Regions from separate parts of the Mucilaginibacter rubeus genome, predicted to be linked through region 1. Evidence: riboswitches for the same ligand, from Rfam matches in the RefSeq annotation. Region 1 holds a riboswitch; each other region holds the start of a gene.
The links. A riboswitch is a leader RNA that binds a small molecule or an ion and turns the genes downstream of it on or off. The one in region 1 is predicted to bind S-adenosylmethionine.

Region 1 (5,189 bases):
CCCCAGTATTCCTTACGTACCAGTTCATGCATTTTCTCTGCAAACGCTTCGGCAAGGCGGTCGGCAAGGGCTTTGGCCATGATGCTGTTATAATCGTCATGATCGCGCTCAAATTCGGCAACCAACTCGTCGCAACCTAAACCGGTTGTTACCGCGAAGCCGCCGAAATAATCAGGCACACCGCTTTCTTTCGGCGCTATGAAATCAGACAATGCATAATAAGGGTCGTTCTTTACCTTTTCGGCCTGTTGGCGAAGGGTATGAATGCGATTTAAAACAGTTGTGCGGCTTTCGTCGGTATAAAGCTCAATGTCATCACCTACGGCATTGGCCGGCCAGAAACCTATTACGCCTTTCGCGGTAAATAGTTTTTCATCAACAACGCGTTTCATCAATACTTGTGCGTCGTCAAACAGCTTTTTAGCTTCGTCGCCTACGTACTTGTCTTCAAATATCTTCGGATAGCTGCCGCGCAATTCCCAGGTATGGAAAAACGGTGTCCAGTCGATATAAGGGAGCAACTCTTCCAGCGGATAGTTTTCAATTACCTTAGTGCCTGTAAATGCAGGTTTCGGTGCCACATCGCCATCAAGGCTGATCTGGAATTTTCCGGCACGGGCCTCTTCAATGGTCACAAAACGCTTGTCTGACTTTTTATTAGCATGTGCTTCACGGGCTTTAGCATATTCATCTTTAATACCCTGGATATAGGCATCGCGATTATCTTTACTCATTAGGCTGCTGCATACCGTAACACTGCGTGAAGCATCCAGTACGTGAATAGCCGCGCCCGAATATTGCGGAGCGATCTTCACCGCTGCGTGGATGCGTGAAGTGGTGGCGCCACCAACAATTAGTGGAATGGTGAAGTTTTCGCGCTCCATTTCTTTGGCAAAATGCACCATCTCGTCAAGCGATGGCGTTATCAACCCGCTTAAGCCAATAATATCAACGTTTTGCTTTTTAGCTTCTTCAATAATGCGTTGCGCAGGCACCATTACTCCAAGGTCAATAACTTCGAAGTTGTTACAGGCCAGTACTACGCCAACTATATTTTTACCAATGTCATGCACATCGCCTTTTACGGTGGCCATTAAAACCTTACCGGCGTTCGAGCGCTGATCGGCACCTGCGTTATTCTTTTTTTCTTCTTCGATGAAGGGCAACAGGTAAGCCACGGCCTTTTTCATTACACGGGCCGATTTAACTACCTGCGGCAGGAACATTTTGCCCGCACCAAACAGGTCACCTACTACGTTCATGCCATCCATCAGCGGGCCTTCAATTACTTCAAGCGGCCTTGCATAAGCCTGGCGGGCTTCTTCCACATCGTTATCAAGGTATTCAACAATGCCTTTTACCAACGAGTGCGACAGGCGCTCCTGAACGGTGCCTTTACGCCATTCTTCGTCACGTACAATCTCTTTGCCTTTACTTTTGATGGTATCGGCAAACTCCACCAGGCGCTCTGTAGCATCCTGGCGACGGTTAAGCAGTACATCTTCAACCAACTCAAGCAGGTTTTTAGGAATTTGCTCGTAAACTTCAAGCATACCGGCGTTAACAATACCCATATCCATACCCGCTTTAATGGCGTGATACAAGAATGCCGAGTGCATAGCCTCGCGCACAGTATTGTTACCCCTGAAAGAGAACGAAATATTACTTACCCCACCGCTCACCTTGGCGTGAGGCAGATTTTGTTTTATCCAGCGCGTAGCTTCAATAAAATCAACCGCGTAGTTATTATGCTCTTCCAAACCGGTAGCTACGGTAAGGATGTTGGGGTCAAAAATGATATCCTGTGGCGGGAAGCCTACTTCGTTCACCAATATATCGTATGATCTTTTACAGATCTCGATACGGCGTTCTAATGAGTCGGCCTGACCAACTTCATCAAATGCCATTACTACGGTAGCTGCACCATAGCTTAGTATTTTGCGGGCTTGCTCTTTAAACTTTTCTTCGCCTTCCTTAAGGGAGATAGAGTTTACTATACCCTTACCCTGTACGCATTTCAAACCCGCCTCAATCACTGTCCATTTAGATGAATCGATCATGATAGGCAGTTTGGCTATGTCCGGCTCAGATGCAACAAGGTTCAGGAACTTTGTCATCACCGCTTCAGAGTCGATCATGCCCTCGTCCATGTTAATGTCGATAACCTGGGCTCCACCTTCAACTTGCTGCAGCGCAACAGATAGCGCTGCCTCATAATCCTCGGCCAAAATCAGTTTAGAAAACTTGGGCGAACCGGTGATATTGGTACGCTCACCCACGTTTACGAAAATGCTTTCGGGCTTAATGGTAACCGATTCCAACCCGCTCAGACGCATATCCGGCTCAATTTCAGGGATAGGGCGCGGGGGGAAGGATGCAGCTTTATCGGCAATGCATTTGATGTGATCGGGTGTGGTACCGCAACATCCGCCTACGATATTTACCAGCCCGGCTTTAATGAAATCATCAACCTGGTGAGCGGTTTCGTGTGGGGTTTCGTCGTACTGGCCAAACTCATTTGGTAGGCCTGCGTTTGGATAAGCCGAAATATATACGCCTGCTTTTTCAGAAAGTTCGGCAAGGTGCGGGCGCATTTCCCTTGCACCTAAAGCGCAGTTTAAACCTACCGATAGCAGGTTGGCATGACTTATCGAGTTCCAGAAAGCCTCAACCGTTTGCCCCGAAAGGGTACGGCCCGAAGCATCGGTAATAGTACCCGAGATCATGATACCACCCGAATCCCTGAAAGCAGGGAAATCCTTTCCGGCAGCTTTACATTCATCCTCATAACGTTTTATGGCGAACAGGGCAGCCTTGGCATTCAGGGTATCAAAGATGGTTTCAACCAGCAGCAAATGCGAGCCGCCGTCAACCAAACCACGCACCTGGTCATAGTAGGCATCGGCCAGATCATCAAACGTAACAGCGCGGTAGCCCGGGTCATTAACATCAGGCGACAATGAAGCGGTGCGGTTTGTTGGCCCGATAGCGCCGGCGACAAAGCGCGGCTTTTCGGGATTGCGTTGGGTATATTCATCGGCTACCTCGCGTGCAATACGGGCGCCTTCATAGCTTAATTCGTATGCCAATTCTTCCAGGTGATAATCGGCAAGGGAAATTACCTGTGTGCTGAATGTGTTGGTTTCAATAATATCAGCCCCTGCATCCAAATATTCGGCATGGATAGCCTTAATAATGTCTGGGCGTGTGATATTGAGCAGGTCGTTATTGCCCTGCAGGTCGCTTTTATGATCGCGAAAACGCTCGCCACGAAAATCCTTCTCCGTGAGCTGGTACCTTTGAATCATGGTACCCATTGCTCCGTCAATCACCAGGATGCGTTTCTGTAATTCTTTTCTAATGTCCATTTTTTGAGATGTGAGATATGAGATGTGAGATATGAGACTGGAGAAAATTCAGCACTCAGATCTTTATCTCATATATCTGATAAAAAGACACTAAACAGACGATCTGAAAAAGCAAAAACTATCTCAAATCTCAAATCTAATATCTCAAATCTAAATAAAAGCTTATCTCGAAAAGTCGGGTGTTATTATGACTTTCGCTTATCTGTCCGGGCGCTTAATTGCTGCCTGGTAGAATGTAGCACCTTGTGAAGCACAGGTTGCTAAGACATCGCAGGGTCTAATCCCTCCGTCTTTCTCCATAAGCACTGCAAATTTGCGCAATAAAGTTGTCATTTGCAAGTGTATAACAAACGCTATATATCATAACTAAGCCACATTGTTAAACAAAAAAAGCTGCCTTTTGCGGAGGCAGCTTTCTGAATAATTTCTTTTGGGTTGATTATCGCCTTCTGCCGCCAAATAAGCGAAGAACGAAAAGGAAAAGGTTGATGAAGTCAAGATATAGAGTCAACCCACCCATTAGCGCCATTTTCTTGGCAGAAGCGTCGCCGTACTCTATACCGGCGCCAATGCGTTTAAGTTTCTGAACATCGTAAGCGGTTAAACCGGTAAACACTGCTACACCAAAATAGCTGATGATGTAATCAAAAGCTTCGCTGTGTAAGAACATATTTACCAGAGAGGCGATGATGATGCCAATCAGCAACATGATCAGGATACCGCCAAAGTTGGTCAGGTCTGTTTTTGTAGTATAACCGGCAATAGCCATTACACCAAAAACCAGCGCGGATACGCCAAAAGCTAATGTTACTTTTGATGCTGTGTATATCAAAAGGATATAGCAAAGGCTCATTCCTGTTGCGGCAGCGTATGCAATAAATAACAGCGCAAGTACAGGATATGACAAGCGGTTTAAGCCAAAGCGCATAATTAAAACAAATGCCAAAGGCAAAAACATAACTATCATGCCCAACCCGGTTGAGTGACCTGTGTTAAAATCAAACAGCAGGTTTAATAATTGAGGTGTACCGGCAAATACAAACGCGCAAACGCTTGAAATACCTAAGGCAACAAACATCCATAAAAATACACTTGCTATAAATTTACGTGATGCATCCTGTTCGTTTAATTGTATTACGTTTTTATAAACGTATTCGGGATCTTTAAATTCCATTTTGTGTTAAAAATTATACTACGAATTTATGAATAAAAAGTGAATGTCAGGTGAAGAATGCGTGTGTGCCTTTCCATCTCGTCATTGCGAGGTGTGTTAGCGTTAGTTTAAACGACGCATCAGCTGCTCTTCTACCTTTTTGAAAACCTGTACGGGTTTTAGGGTGCGCCAACCGAGGTTATCCAATTCGCCACCGAAGTTAATGTAATAGTCGATGTTGCTATTTTTAAACTCATCTATCACATGTTCGCGGAAGTTGATGCCTGCTATCCAGCCATCCTCTACATCCTGAAACCATTCTTCATAATAACAATCATCACTTGAGTGAAAGTTCAAAACGTTTTCACCTATCAGGATAAAATGCGTGATGCCATTATCTATCATGAGGTCAAGTAGTTCGCGCTTTAACAGCATGATGTCGTTGTTGATAGCGTCATTCCATTCGCCAATTAATTCAATGATGGTGTAGCCTTTATCATAGTCGGCAAAAAGCACCTTAAGGTAAAGTGTATTGGAGCCGAACGAATCCCATTGCGGGTGCAGCAGGTAATTATACACCTGCTTATCAAATTCAAACTCGCTGTATTCGGTTGCGTAAAAAGGTGAAAACTCATCTTCCGATGCTACGTAATCATCTCTCCAGCGGT
Region 2 (5,189 bases), 1.8 Mb from region 1:
CTTTGTGAAAATTTGGGGCAAAATTTAAAACCGGGGTTGCTATCGGCCTTGGTTTTCCATTTAGCAATAGTGTCGGTGCCGTAAACCTGGTAGAAGGTAGCGTTAAGCTCTATGCAATCAAAGTGCTTAACATATTCGTCCAGGAAATTGGCGTCTTTGGTTTTTGGCGGATAGATCTTGCCGATCCATTCCTTGCGTCCCCATTTAGCACAGCCAACATGTACCTGCAGAGGTACATCATTTTTGGCGGCTGCAAGCGTATCAACAGTAATCTGCGGATCTGCTGGCAGGGTAAAATCAACCCTTACTAATTCCTCATCTGTTACTCTACCAAATTCCATTTGCTTTTTTTGTGGGAAAGATAGTGATTTGGTTGATTAGGTGAGTGGTTGATTGGGGGAATAGTTGATTAGGTTGAAAGCTCGCAAACAAGCATTCCGCCTGTAACTACTCACTTAATCAACCCAGTCAACCACTCACCTAAAAATCAACCACTCACTAAACTACAAGAACATCCCGCCCGAAGCTTCAATACGCTGAGCGTTGATCCAGCGGGCATCTTCTGTACAAAGGAAGGCTACTACGCCTCCGATATCATCCGGCTGACCAACCCTGCCTAAAGCTGTTGATTTCGACATCATTTCTTCCAAACCGGGGTGTGAGTCAAATGCCGCTTTGGTAAAATCGGTCTGGATGATACCCGGAGCCACAACGTTTGCGGCTATACCGCGACCGCCCAGTTCTTTTGCAAGGTATTTGGTAAATACTTCAATAGCGCCTTTCATGGATGCATAGGCAGCATAGCCGGGAGTTGAGAAACGAGCCAGTCCGGTCGAAAAATTGATGATGCGGCCGCCATCGGCAATTATAGGCAGGCTTTTCTGGGTTAAAAAGTAAACGCCTTTAAAATGCACATTAAACAGGTTGTCAAAATCCTCTTCGGTGGTTTGTGCAAATGGCGAGGCCGCGTCAATACCCGCGTTGTTGATCAGAAAATCAAAAGTATCACGTCCCCATTTTTCATTTAGGGTTGATTTTAGTGTTGTAATAAAAGCATCAAATGTTGATACAATACCGGTATCCAGCTGCAAAGCGGCAGCCTTTTGCCCCATCAATTCTATTTCGGCCACAACAGCTTCGGCTTCTTCTTTTTTGGTGCGGTAAGTAACTATAACGTCAATGCCTTTTTGGGCGATGTGTTTTGCGGCGTTTTTGCCCAGGCCTCGGCTACCGCCGGTTATTAATGCTATTTTGTTTGCTTTCATTATGGTGTGTTTTAATGTTTTAACAATACAAAGGTGCAATGGTTAGCTAATAAAATTATGGTGACTACTTCAGATTAAATGGTGATCATTTAAGTTTTTTAGTGGGGAGTACCAAAAAACAAAGTGAAGATATCGGAAATTCCCTCCCCCGGGAGGGGTGCGTTAGGGTTGCGTATTGGCAGGGAGGGGTTTATACGTCTTTGCAATGACCGGCATCTCGCTGAACCCCTCCCTACACCCTCCCAGGGGAGGGAATCGCACGGCCCGCGCTCTTCCTTTTTATGGTCTAATGGCTATCCTGTCTCAAACAAAGACATCACAATCACTCCCTTCCTGAATTTATCTCCCTCAAAATCAATATAAAACAAATATAAATGAAATTAAACTACTAAAACCATAGGATTTATATAATTAATTATTACATTTGCACTGTCAACAACGACAAAGCGTTCTTTTATAACTTATCAAGAAAGACTGAGGGAAAGGCCCAAAGACGTCTTAGCAACCTGTACATCCGCATAATGTAAAAGGTGCTAATTCCTGCTCCTGTGCAAAACGGGAGAGAGATAATTATATCTACACCCCACAACCGATCTGATTAAGTGATTTTTTTCTATAGTTTTCAAGTCGCGTGACCGAGAGGATAGGTGGGGGTCCGCAATACCCTAAACGGCAGTTCGAATCTGCCCGCGACATCAAATTTTCATCAGGTTCATTTTATATACATCAATTTTCCTGCCTGTTTTTGCCACTTTTTAAGTATATAAAAACTATTTTTTGCCTTTAAAAAGTGCAAACTAAATTTCTATATTTAGCATTGCTTAACCTGCATATTAGGCGCCAAAACCAGTATAAATTATTGCAATTGCTTTTTACTTATGAAAATCTTCAACATTGTATGGATTGTACTTTTTATCATCTTCGCGGGTTTACAGTATAATGATCCCGACCCATACCTTTGGATGCCTATTTATTTGTATTGTGCCTGGTTCTGCTACCTTGCGGCAAAAAAAGAATTTTATCCAATTGGGTACGCGGTAGGTATCGCTGTTTTTACAGGCTACGCCATCTATAAAATATTTGACAATAATGGCCTGGTAGACTGGTTTGAATACCACCATGCCGAAAGCCTTGTACAAACCATGAAAGCCGAAAAGCCATGGGTTGAAGAAGTACGTGAGTTTTTTGGATTGGTGATATGTATAGCGGTACTGGGAGCCAATTGGGTTTACGCGGTGAAAGAGCGTAAAAAAGTGCCGGTTAAAAAGGGGAAAAGGTAAAGATTTGCCAAGGGGCTTGTTTCAAATACCTTGAAGGCTATTACACGATCTATCCTTTAAAGCTGATCATAAATAAGCGATGTCATTTCGACGAAAAAGCGTTGGGTTTGAGCTCCGGTGAGGAGAAATCTTATACACCATGCATTTTCGCTTTGCTTTGAGTATAAGATTTCTCTTTCGCCCGTACATCAGCCCAACCCGCTGCTCTATCGAAATGACATTTTTTGACACCTGTTTTAAAATTTTGTCATGCTGAGGAACGAAGCATCTTCTTCGCTCTGTACAGCGGCTTTGTCTACTGAAGGAGATCCTTCGCTATCGCTCAGGATGACAAATAGATAGGGGCGGTTTACAGAGCTTCCCTTTTACAAATACGACAATCCCTTAAACTCACCATCAACATAATAAAATGGTTCAAAGCCGTCTTCGGCAAGCTCGCAGCTTACCTGCATGGTTGTAAAGGTAACGTCGCCAAAAATGTTGGCTATGGCCGAGTCGGCGGCATCATGACCGGTGGCTATTTTGACCAGGCCGTTTAATGGTACCAGTCGTGTAGCATCAAACAGAATCCATTTTCCACCAAGGTATGCCTCAAAGCAGGCATGAAAATCAGCCGGTTTAAGGTGATAGGCATAACCAGTAAAATATCTTGCCGGAATAGTTAAGGCCCGGCAAAGAGCTATACCTAAATGCGCGAAGTCCCTGCAAACACCTGCCTGTTCAGTTACCGTATCAAAAGCGGATGTTTGCGAATTGGTTGAACCACTTAAGTACTGCACGTTTTTATGGATCCAGTTGGTTAATTCAACTACTTGCTCAAAAGGGTTGGTTATATGCCCAAACATATTATGGGCAAGACGATATAACTTGTCCGACTGGCAATAGCGGCTCGGGTTAAGATAAGGCAACACCGGCGAAGGCAATTCCGAAACGTGGGTTTCCTGTAGCTCACTGAAATCGGCTACTTCATAACAATTATCAACTACAGCCTTGTAAGTGACTTTAATATCAGGCGTATCGGCACTCACATCAAAGCGCACTAAACGGCTTTCGCCCTGCAGCGTTTGCAGTTCTTCAAACTTAATGTACGGCTCTAAGCTAAATTCTTCGCTTAGTATGGTTTGATTGGGGCTGCGTAATGCATGTATGTTTAAAATCAATGTGCCGGGCGACCGCACCACATATTCCATTTGGGAAAACACATCGAATTTCATGTTATCAGCTTTCTGTTTTTATTTCTTCTAATTTGTTAAATGTCGCGTCCATCCAGTCTTCCGATATATGGTCGAGGGCAAGTTTCAGTTCTTCGGCCCATTGGGTGGAGATGTGTTCCAGATCTTGCTTGTTATAACGTTGCTCAACAATATTAAAGCTATCCTTTTTATAAACAGCAACATCTATAGGGAAATCAACATTATTTGAGCTTACCCTTGTTGAATCGAACGAAAGAAAACCTGTTTTCAACGCCAATTTCAGGCTCGAGTTTTCATCAAGAATCCGGTTTAGGATAGCCTTGCCATGGCCCGAATTACCGATAACCACATAAGGCGCACCTTGTCCCAACTCAACCCAGTTACCTTCGGGATAAAGCAAAAACAGCTTGTGCTCATCGTCATCGCGTAATTGTCCGCCTATGATGGTATTCAGGTCAAACCGTAAGCCAGAGGCATCAAGCGATTCCTTATCTTCCTGGGCGGCACGTTTCACCTGCTCGCCAAAAGCATTCACGGCTTTGTACATTTTGTTGAACTCGGCTGTTTCCAGTAGTTCATTGAAATAGATCACTGCCTTATCGCGCACCGAACGCAAGCCACTGGTCATGATAAACAGCGAGAAGTGATCTTTTTGTTCTATTGTGATCTTCTTTTTTACAGTAGTATCAGTCCCCGAAGTTATGCGGGTGTCGGCAATGGCCAACAACCCCTCTTTAACTTTAATTCCCAGGCAATAAGTCATTTGATTAGCGAGTTCGTTATAAATTAATACCTGCCAAAGTAATCAAATAATGTGATAATTAACCTTTAAAAAGCCATCGCAGCCTTTTAGGAATTCCTGAAGTTAAATTTGAATTTAATTAACTGCCTTAAGATATAATATCCTATCCTAAAAAGAAAGTTCACAAAGCTTATTTTGCGCAAAAATATTCCTACCTTGTTTAAAATCTATCTCCATGCACTACTCGCAACAGGAAATACAACCGATTTTAACCAACCTCAATAAGAACAAATTTTATGAAAAGTTCTGCTATCAAGACTCCACGTCGAAATATAATTTGAAGTTTTCATTTGGGATGACTAAGAATGTCAAGTTTTCAATACTCCTTATTCAAGGTCACGTACAATTTCTTATAGATAGCGTCGGAGTTAATGAACTCTCTGCGGTTATAGCTAACATGCAGCATTTAAGACAAATTTTAGATACAAAAAAAACTACAATCGAAAATCAATTTAATATGATGATAAGAGATTAGAAAAGCACCCCGACGAAGGACTTAGCTAAAGAACAAAATCCACAACTGCAAATGCATAACATGGCTTTAAATAATTCGGGGCGGCATCTATATTTTTCTTTTTACCGCGCATCTAATATTAATTGATTAGAATAATCATTTTAATAAATGCGAATTAATTTCTTAGATTTATAG
Region 3 (5,189 bases), 3.6 Mb from region 1:
CATTCGGTTTTGGCTTTTTGATAAATCTGGTCAAGCGTAAGTAATGCGGCACCTGAATTATGTTGCCCCAATGATGTTTTATCTTCCTGCCACTGTTCCCTTATTTTTTTAGTGGGAGCGCTGTTAGGATTTTGCTCTAAAGTATATGATAGAAAATCTCTCCCTACCACCACGCCGTTTTGCACAGTAATTTTTGTTTCGGAGCCGTAGCCAAATACAGACCCGGCGTTAACCGTATAGCTGTATGAGTTTTTACTTTCAGTTTTAAAGCTTTGCCATACCTTATAACTTTTGTCGTAAGCTGTTTCGTTTGCATCTTTTTTGCAGGCTGTAAAGCCGGTTATAACAAGCAGGATCAGGATAAAGGTTCTTTTCATGCGGATAGGTTTTATAATCTATTCGGCTAAAAATGAAAAAACGCTACAACTAATAACAAATATTCTTTTTTACTTTGGGCGATATCATATTTCGAACCATGAAAACAGAAACGATAGCTATACACGCCGGTAACCATGTTGATGAAGCAACACGGGCCGTAATACAACCTATTATTATGTCAACCACGTTTGAGCGCGGCGAAGACGGTGGTTTCCCGGCAGGTTATATCTATAGTCGATCAGCCAATCCTAACAGGCATGCGCTTGAACATTTACTGGCCAAACTGGAGGGCGGCGTTGAGGCTGCTTCGTTTTCATCGGGCAACGCGGCTGGGATGTCCGTATTTCAATCACTTGAGCCGGGGACTCATATTATTGCTCCAGATGATATGTATCATGGCTTACGTAATCAGCTTAAAAACCTGTTTGCGGGGATATTAACGTTCGATTTTATCGATGTAAACGATACCGATGTATTGCAGCAGCATATTAAACCCGAAACAGGCTTGATCTGGATTGAAACACCATCAAACCCGCTGCTTAAGATAACTGATATAAAAAAAGTAGTAGCAATAGCCAAAGCAAAAGGTATTAAAGTTTTGTGCGATAATACCTTTGCAACACCAATTTGCCAACGCCCGCTTGATTTGGGAGTAGATATTGTAATGCACTCGGCCACCAAATATTTTGGCGGCCACAGCGATTTGATGGGCGGAGCCTTAATTACAGGCGAAACAAATGATTGGTGGACAAAGATCCGTCAGGTACAGGAAATGGGAGGTGCTATCCCCTCGCCTATGGACTGCTATTACCTGGTACGCAGTATTAAAACTTTGCCGTACCGCGTAAAAGGTCACGTACAAAACGCACAGTTGTTAGCCGAATATTTGGAACAATATCCTAATGTTGAGCAGGTTATGTACCCCGGTTTATCATCGCATCCACAACATGAAATAGCAAAAGATCAGATGCTGGCTTTTGGCGGGATGCTATCCTTTATAATTAAAGGCGATGAAAACGACACGCATAATATCATCAATAAACTGAAGCTGTTTATCAAAGCTACCAGTCTCGGTGGTGTAGAAAGTTTGATAGAACACCGTGCTACTGTTGAAGGGCCGGATACCAAGACACCCCGCAACCTGCTAAGGGTTTCGGTTGGTTTAGAGCATATAGATGATTTAATAGCTGATATGGAACAGGCTTTAACGCTTTAGGCCACTTGAGGTAAAAGGCGAAAGGTCAAAGGCAAAAGGTAGAAGCATGAAGGCGGGTTAAAAATTCCCTATTTCAAAAACCTTTAACCTTTCGCCTTTGACCTTTAACCTCATTTCTAAAATAAAATTTGGCATATTCCCAAATAACCCCTTATATTTGGAACATTATTTGGTAGCAATACCAACGTCGATCAATACTCCGCACATAGTTCGGGTTTTGATTTATAAAGAAGCGGCGAGAGATCAGGCTCAATGACCCGCTGGCAACCCTTCAATGTTGAAGAAGGTGCCAATTCCTGTCCCGGCAAATAACACCGGGGAATATAAATTTATAACCATGAAAAGTTTAATTAAATTTACGCAACACAACACTTTTTACGCCTTAAACGGTGACATACAACATATTGGCTCCTCTATTGGCTGTATTTGTATGTGTTGCTGCTGTTGATGCTTAGCACGCCCCTGTTTTCATTTCTCTGAAAAGAAGCGTGTGATGTTAAACCGGTTTTATCAAACCGGCTTTGTCAAAATCCATCTTAACAAAAAAATCTAAATTAAACACATTAAAAATTACAACTATGTCTACCTTAAAATTCGAAACCTTACAATTACATGCCGGTCAGGAAGTTGATCCAACAACAGGTTCACGCGCAGTACCACTTTACCAAACCACTTCATACGTATTTAACAGTGCCGAACATGGCGCCAATTTGTTTGCGCTGAAGGAGTTTGGCAATATATATACCCGCATCATGAACCCTACTACCGATGTGTTTGAAAAACGCATTGCGGCTTTAGAGGGCGGCGCTGCTGCTCTGGCTACAGCATCCGGTCAGGCGGCACAATTTATAGCATTAAATAACATCCTGCAGGCAGGTGATAACTTTGTTACTTCTCCTTTCCTGTATGGCGGTACCTATAACCAGTTTAAAGTAGCATTTAAACGCCTGGGTATTGAGGTGCGTTTTGCCAAAGATGATACCGCGGCGAACATCGAAGCACTTATTGACGATAAAACCAAAGCTATCTTCCTGGAGACGATAGGTAATCCTGGATTTACCATTGCTGATTTTGAAAAGGTTAGCGAAGTTGCAAAAAGGCATGATCTTCCTTTAATTGTCGATAATACTTTTGGCGCAGGTGGTTACCTCTTCCGCCCTATTGAACATGGCGCTAATGTTGTTGTTGAGTCAACTACTAAATGGATCGGCGGTCATGGTACCAGTATTGGCGGCGCTATTATTGATGCCGGTAATTACAACTGGGGTAACGGCAAATTTCCGCAGTTCACTGAACCGTCTGAAGGTTACCACGGATTGGTATTTAACGATGTTTTTGGCATCGGCGGCCCATTTGGTAACATTCAGTTCATCATCCGTGCCCGTGTGGAAGGTTTAAGGGATTTTGGCCCATCGCAATCGCCATTTAATTCATGGCTGAATATCCAGGGATTGGAAACCTTGTCATTAAGGGTGCAACGCCATGTAGATAATGCTTTGCAGCTGGCCAAATGGTTAGAGCAGCATCCTCAAGTGGCTACGGTAAATTACCCGGGACTGGAATCATCACCATACCACGACCTTGCAAAAAAATATTTAAAGAATGGTTTTGGGGGCGTATTATCGTTCGAGATCAAAGGTGATAAAGCGCAGGCCAGCCAGTTAATCAATAATTTGAAACTGGTTAGTCATTTAGCTAACGTGGGCGACGCAAAAACATTGATCATACAGCCATCGGCAACAACGCATCAGCAATTATCTGATGAAGAGCAGCTATCTGCCGGTGTTACGCCGACATCATTACGCGTAGCCATTGGTATTGAGCATATAGATGATATTAAAGCTGATTTTGAACAAGCTTTTGCAAAAATTAAGCAAAGTGAGGGTGAGTTAGTTTAAAAATGTATAGTTTTTTTAAGTGATATAGTAAACGTTATTACGGGCAGCGGCCAGAAAAAATCTGGTTGCGCCCGGAATAACAAATAGAAGAATGAACGCAGAGATATTTAAATACACTGATACTTTTGAATTTGAATCCGGCCGCGCGATTGAAGGTTTAGAGATAGGCTTTCATACCTATGGAAGGTTAAATAAAGAAAAAAATAACGTTGTTTGGGTATGCCACGCGCTTACTGCCAACAGCGACGTATTTGACTGGTGGAAAGGGCTTATTGGCGAGGGTTATTTTTTTAACCCTGAAGAGCATTTTATAGTTTGCGCCAATATTTTGGGTTCGCCTTATGGTACCACAAGTCCGCTAAGTGTTAACCCGGTTACGGGGCAGCCGTATTACCTATCCTATCCGCAGTTTACTACAAGGGATATGATAAAGGCACACCAACTGCTTGCCGATCATTTGCAGATCAATAATATCAGTGTATTGATAGGCGGTTCATTAGGTGGCCAGCAGGCTATGGAATGGGCAATCATCGAGCCGGAACGCATCAAAAATCTTATTCTGATTGCTACCAATGCCAAGCACTCACCATGGGGCATTGCCTTTAATGAATCGCAGCGCTTAGCCATCACTGCCGACCGTACTTTCTATAGTAACACGCCGGAAGGTGGTCAAAAAGGCTTAAAAGCAGCCCGGAGCATCGCGCTTTTAAGCTATCGTACTTATAAAACCTATGGTATCACCCAGCAGGAAGAAAGCGACGATGTGAAAGATGGCTTTCGCTCATCGTCATACCAAAACTACCAGGGCGAGAAACTGGTGAACCGCTATAATGCCTATAGTTATTGGTACCTGACAAAAGTGATGGATTCGCACAACGTGGGCCGTGGCCGTAACGGGGTTGACAAGGCGTTGAGCCTGATCAAAGCTAAAACATTGGTTATTGGTATTTCATCGGATGTGTTATTCCCTATTGAGGAGCAACAATACCTTTTCAGGCATATCCCGAAAGCTGCCTTTGCCGAACTGGATTCGTTTTATGGGCACGACGGATTTTTAATTGAAACAGAAGCATTAACAAACATATTTACATCGTTTTTTAAAACCGATGTGAAAGGAAAAATTATAGAACTGCAACGTACAGCGTAATGAGTAAAAAGTTAAATATCGGCCTCTTCGGATTTGGAGTTGTGGGCCAGGGTTTATATGATATCGTAAAAACAAAAAAGCTAAACATTGAGATAGTAAAATTTGCTATTAAAGATCCAACCAAAAAACGTTCTTTACCGGCTCATTTATTTACTACCGATAAAGAAGAACTGCTTAATAACCCGGAGATCAACACGATAGTTGAGTTGATCAATGATACCGAAGCCGCTTTTGAAATTGTTTCAAGGGCCTTAAAATCTGGTAAGAACGTAGTATCGGCCAGTAAAAAAATGATTGCCCTGCATTTGGATGAACTGATCGAGATCCAGCATCAATATGGAACATCGTTGTTATACGAGGGTGCAGTTTGCGGCAGTATCCCTATCATCCGTAACCTTGAGGAATATTATGACAACGAATTATTACACTCGATAAGCGGTATTTTCAACGGTTCATCAAATTACATCCTTTCAAAAGGCTTTATTGAAGGTTTAGATTATGACAGTGCCTTAAAACAAGCACAAGACCTTGGTTTTGCCGAAACTGATCC

Region 2: it holds a riboswitch for S-adenosylmethionine, as region 1 does, so the genes downstream of both, DEO27_RS00930 (transmembrane 220 family protein) here and metH (methionine synthase) in region 1, are expected to answer to the same signal.
Region 3: it holds a riboswitch for S-adenosylmethionine, as region 1 does, so the genes downstream of both, DEO27_RS10055 (O-acetylhomoserine aminocarboxypropyltransferase/cysteine synthase family protein) here and metH (methionine synthase) in region 1, are expected to answer to the same signal.

Annotation. Positions count from the first base shown of each region.
Region 1 is NZ_CP043450.1:6,093,251-6,098,439, reverse strand. It holds gene metH (methionine synthase) at 1-3,368, opposite strand, end outside; SAM riboswitch class I at 3,564-3,673, opposite strand; gene DEO27_RS24335 (Bax inhibitor-1/YccA family protein) at 3,808-4,542, opposite strand; gene DEO27_RS24330 (hypothetical protein) at 4,645-5,189, opposite strand, start outside.
Region 2 is NZ_CP043450.1:218,567-223,755, forward strand. It holds gene DEO27_RS00920 (DUF72 domain-containing protein) at 1-341, opposite strand, end outside; gene DEO27_RS00925 (SDR family oxidoreductase) at 504-1,265, opposite strand; SAM riboswitch class I at 1,724-1,838, shown strand; gene DEO27_RS00930 (transmembrane 220 family protein) at 2,144-2,545, shown strand; gene DEO27_RS00935 (transglutaminase-like domain-containing protein) at 2,911-3,759, opposite strand; gene DEO27_RS00940 (peptidase) at 3,764-4,501, opposite strand.
Region 3 is NZ_CP043450.1:2,451,906-2,457,094, forward strand. It holds gene DEO27_RS10045 (hypothetical protein) at 1-377, opposite strand, end outside; gene DEO27_RS10050 (trans-sulfuration enzyme family protein) at 476-1,594, shown strand; SAM riboswitch class I at 1,814-1,924, shown strand; gene DEO27_RS10055 (O-acetylhomoserine aminocarboxypropyltransferase/cysteine synthase family protein) at 2,173-3,492, shown strand; gene metX (homoserine O-acetyltransferase family protein) at 3,584-4,639, shown strand; gene DEO27_RS10065 (homoserine dehydrogenase) at 4,639-5,189, shown strand, end outside.